One region of the Streptomyces chartreusis genome, then DNA from elsewhere that is predicted to be linked to it. Evidence: predicted binding sites of a transcription regulator. Region 1 holds the regulator's gene; the other holds the start of a gene.

Region 1 (2,462 bases):
TTCGGGCACCGCTCGCAGCCCGGCCCGCCGCTCACCGCCACCACCGACGACACTCGGCGCCCGGCTCCGGTCACCGGCCTGAAGGCGGAGATCATCCCGCTCGGCGTCCGGCTCACCTGGAACCCGCCGGCCGATGACGACGTCATCGGCTACTACGTCTGGCAGGGCACCAACGACCCGGAGACCGGGGAGACGGTCTGGAAGCGCAACTGCTGGACGGGCAACTCCCTGGCCGAGACCGAGAGACTCTGCCCGACGCTGCCCGACGGTCGTGAACACGTCTACCTCGTGGCCGCGACGGACCGCGTGTACCTGGAGGAGGGACCGGAGTTCTTCCACCCGGCCGAGATCGCCGTCATGCTCCCGAATACCGTGCCGCCGGGCTGGACCGGCACCAAGATCAGCCAGAGCCAGTATCCCGACCTGTACGTCCGCTGCGGCGTGACGATCTATGACAGGCCGTGCGGCGAATACACCGACTACCGCTGGGAACGCTGGGACGCGGCCACCGCCACCTGGGCCACGTTCGCCACGGGCAAGGTCGACGCCCCGAAGTCCCACATCGACAAGACGGTCAACCAGGACCTTCTGAGCCTGTACTACTACCGCGCGATCTACATCGACCCCACGGGCCACGAAGAGGTGGTGGAACAGACGGCGTACGGCATCTGGGCCTACTGGCTCTGAGCCCTGGCGGCCGAGCACGACGCGAAGGGGCCCGGAGGTTCGACTTGAACCTCCGGGCCCCTTTTCGCTGCGCGTCCGCCTAGTCCTTCGGCTTCTTCGGGCGCCAGACCACCAGTGCGCTGGTCTGCTGCACCTCCTGGTACGGGACCAGGTCGCGGCGGTACGACGCGTGTACCGCCGCCTCGCGCTGCTGCATCGCCGCCGCCGCGCCCTCCAGGGCGGACTGGAGTTCCGCCACCCGGGACTGGAGCGCGGCGACCTGGTTCTCCAGTTCGATGATGCGCTTGATGCCGGCCAGGTTGATGCCCTCGTCCTGCGACAACGCCTGCACCTGGCGGAGCAGTTCGATGTCGCGGGCCGAGTAGCGGCGGCCGCGGCCGGCCGTGCGGTCCGGGGACACCAGGCCCAGACGGTCGTACTGGCGCAGTGTCTGCGGGTGCAGGCCGGAGAGCTGGGCCGCCACCGAGATGACGTAGACCGGGGTCTCCTCGGTCAGTTCATAAGGGCCGCGAAAATTGTCACCGCGTCGACGACCGTCCATCTCCGTCATGCTCCCTTCGCGGCCTGGAACAGCTCCGCCCGCGGGTCCTCGCCCGCAGTGGCCTCGCGATACGCCTCGAGCGCGTCACGAGCCTTCCCCGAAAGGTCCTTCGGGACACTCACCTCGACGGTGACCAGCAGGTCTCCGCGGGTGCCGTCCTTGCGGACCGCGCCCTTGCCCCGCGCCCGCATGGTGCGGCCGTTGGGCGTGCCTGGCGGCAGCTTCAGGGTGACCGGCGGGCCGCCCAGGGTGGGAACCCTGACCTCGCCGCCGAGGGCCGCCTCCGTGAAGGTCACGGGGACGGTCACCGTGAGGTTGTCCTCCTTGCGGCCGAACACCGGGTGGGCGTCGACGTGCACGGTGACGTACAGATCGCCGGCCGGGCCGCCGCGCTCGCCCGGCGCACCCTTGCCGCGCAGCCTGATGCGCTGGCCGTCCGACACCCCGGCGGGGATGCGGACCTGCATGGTCCTCGACGACTTCGCCCGGCCGCTGCCCTTGCACTCCATGCACGGGTGCTCGGCGATCAGGCCGCGCCCCTTGCAGTCGGGGCAGGGGTCGGTCAGCGAGAAGCCGCCACCCGAACCCCGGGCCACCTGGCCGGTGCCGACGCAGGTCGGGCACACCCTGGGCGTGCCGTTCTTGTCGCCGGTGCCCGCGCACGCCTTGCACGGCGACTGCGAGGACATCCGCAGCGGGACCGTCGCACCCTCGATCGCCTCGGTGAAGCTGAGGCTGACCTCGGTGTCGATGTCCTGGCCGCGCCGGGGCTGAGTACGGGTGGTGCCCGCACCGCCGCGGTTGAACAGGCCCCCGAAGACGTCACCGAGTCCGCCGCCGAAGCCGCCGGCTCCTTGCTGACTCCCGCCCTGGGCGTTGCCTCCGAAGAGGTCGCCCAGGTCGAAGTTGAAGGATCCGCCGCCCGCGCCGCCCGGCCCCGGACGGAAGCCGCCGTTGCCGAACAGGGCGCGTGCCTCGTCGTACTCCTTGCGCTTCTTGGCGTCGCCGAGGACGTCGTTCGCCTCGGAGATCTCCTTGAAACGCTCCTCCGCCTTGGCGTTGCCCTTGTTGGCGTCCGGGTGGAACTCGCGGGCGAGCTTCCGGTACGCCTTCTTGATCTCGGCCTCGGTGGCGTCCTTGGGGACGCCGAGGACCTTGTAGTAGTCCTTCTCGATGAAGTCCTTGGTGCTCATCCCCGACGTCCCTCCTTCCCCATCGTGTCTGAAACGTCAGC
Region 2 (2,462 bases), 1.3 Mb from region 1:
CCGGGTTCATCGAACCGGCCTCCTTGATGGCCCGCACGATCCGGCCGGGCAGCGCGCCGACGTACGTACGCCGGTGTCCGCGGATCTCCGCCTCGTCCCGGACGCCGCCGAGGGCGACCCGGACGAACTTGCGCCCCATCGCGTGCGCGACGGACTCGCCGAGCGAGGTCTTGCCCACGCCGGGCGGGCCGACCAGCGCCAGCACGGCACCGCCGCGCCGGCCGCCGACGACACCCAGGCCGCGGTCGCTGCGGCGCTTGCGCACCGCCAGGTACTCGGTGATCCGCTCCTTCACGTCCTCCAGGCCGGCGTGCTCGGCGTCCAGCACGCCCTTGGCGCCCTGGATGTCGTAGGCGTCCTCGGTCCGTTCGTTCCACGGCAGTTCGAGGACGGTGTCCAGCCAGGTGCGGATCCAGGAGCCCTCGGGGGACTGGTCGCTGGACCGCTCCAGCTTGTCGACCTCCTTGAGCGCCGCCTCGCGGACGTTCTCCGGCAGGTCGGCGGCCTCCACACGGGCGCGGTAGTCGTCGGACTCCTCGCCGTCCTGTTCGCCGTTCAGCTCGCGCAGTTCCTTGCGGACCGCTTCCAGCTGGCGCCGCAGCAGGAACTCGCGCTGCTGCTTGTCGACGCCTTCCTGGACGTCCTTGGCGATGGTCTCGGCGACGTCCTGCTCGGCGAGGTGGTCGCGCAGCTGCTGGGTGGCGAGCTTGAGGCGGGCGACCGGGTCGGCGGTCTCCAGCAGCTCGATCTTCTGCTCGGTGGTCAGGAACGGCGAGTAGCCGGAGTTGTCGGCGAGCTGGGAGACGTCGTCGATGGCCTGCACACGGTCCACGACCTGCCAGGCGCCGCGCTTGCGCAGCCAGGCGGTGGCGAGGGCCTTGTACTCCTTCACCAGTTCGCCGACCTGTCCGGGCAGCGGCTCGGGCACGCTCTCGTCGATGCGCGTTCCCTCGACCCACAGGGCGGCACCCGGTCCGTTCGTCCCGGCGCCGATGCGCACCCTGCCGCGACCGCGGATCAGGGCGCCCGGGTCGCCGTCGGCCAGCCGGCCGACCTGTTCGACGGTTCCGAGCACACCGGTGCCCGGGTACGTCCCGTCGATGCGTGGCACCAGCAGCACCCGGGGCTTCCCGGGTGTGGAGCGGGCGGCGGCCTGGGCGGCCTCCACCGCGGCGCGTACATCGGCGTCGTTCAAGTCCAGAGGGACCACCATTCCGGGCAGCACTACCTCGTCGTCGAGCGGCAGCACGGGCAGGGTGAGCGAAGTGGACGTCGAAGCCATGATCTCCCCTTCGGCAGTCAAGTTGAGTTATGCCGACTCAATGCTTGGGGCGGCTCGAATGTTCCCCGGCCTCCGTTCGCTGTGAGCGATCAGCTGCTGCACAGGCCGTGACCTCGGCTTTTACAGGTGAACGCCCGACGGGGCCCAGAGCTTCCTGACACCCGGACGGGCCAGTGCTTGGAGGATGCGGAAGAGCAGGTGCGTGCGGGATGCGGAAGGGTCAGTGCGCGGAGGCCGTGCGCCAGCGCCGCACGAGCGGCCACAGCCCGACCCCGATGACGAGGGCGATCAGATGCCCCCAGTCGGTCAGCGGGTCGGCGAGGCCGAGCAGGTCCTGGACCAGCAGCGCGCCGAACAGCGCCAGCACCGGCCATCGCAGCCACGGCCTGAGCAGCCCGGTCAGCGCGCCGATACTCGTCGCGACGCCGAAGCTGACGCCGTAGTCGAGGCGGTGCAGGGAACTGTCGGGAAGGTGCCCGGCGAGCACCGCGAGCCCGACCGGCACCTCGGTCGCGAGGGTGGCCAGGACGTGCCCGAGCAGGAAGACGACGGCCGTGCGGACACCGCCGATGCGCCGCTCCAGCGCGGTGAGCACCAGCAGGAAGCAGATCGTGTAGGGCGCCACGATCCCGCCGGCCGTCCAGAGCCCACTGGCGAGCAGCACCGTCAGGGGCGTGTGCACGAGGTGCGCCACGTCGGTGCTGGAGCCCTGGTGGAGGGCGTGGACCAGGGCGGGGTCGGCGTACACGGCTATCAGGGAGGTCACCGTCAGGACGACGGCGTAGGCGAACGTGAACGGTGTGCCGGTGGGGGTGGGGAGCAGACGCCAGGGGCGCAGGGCGAGGGCTCGGGCCCACGGAGCCGCGATCTCGCGTGCGCCCGCGCCGGCCTCGGCAAGACCCGGCGCCGGGGAGGAGACGGCGGACGCACCCGCCGGCATCCGCTGCTGCGGCATCCCGTCCAGCAGCCCGGCCGCATCGGGGAGAACCGCGTCACCGGCACGGCCGACCATGTCACCCGTGCGGTCGGCCCCACTCGAAGGAGCCCGCTCCGGGGCCGGCCCCGTCGCACCCGCGGCCACAGTCCGTTCCACGCTGAGGCGCTCCTTCCGTTTCCCCTCAGCGTTGGCCCGCCTCGCCCCCTATGTCTGTGACCCTCGCCACACGACAGCCGATTCTCA

The links. Region 1 encodes HspR, which represses chaperone genes until heat shock. Its sites were predicted from a motif close to TTGAGNNNNNNNNNCTCAA; they were not measured.
Region 2: the regulator HspR is predicted to act here: its motif matches at 1,305-1,323, upstream of lon (endopeptidase La).

Annotation. Positions count from the first base shown of each region.
Region 1 is NZ_CP023689.1:4,663,786-4,666,247, forward strand. Features, by position in the region: gene CP983_RS20165 (PA14 domain-containing protein) at 1-687, shown strand, start outside; gene CP983_RS20170 (heat shock protein transcriptional repressor HspR) at 767-1,228, opposite strand; gene dnaJ (molecular chaperone DnaJ) at 1,234-2,421, opposite strand; gene grpE (nucleotide exchange factor GrpE) at 2,458-2,462, opposite strand, start outside.
Region 2 is NZ_CP023689.1:3,393,345-3,395,806, forward strand. Features, by position in the region: gene lon (endopeptidase La) at 1-1,282, opposite strand, end outside; gene CP983_RS14205 (rhomboid-like protein) at 1,503-2,375, opposite strand.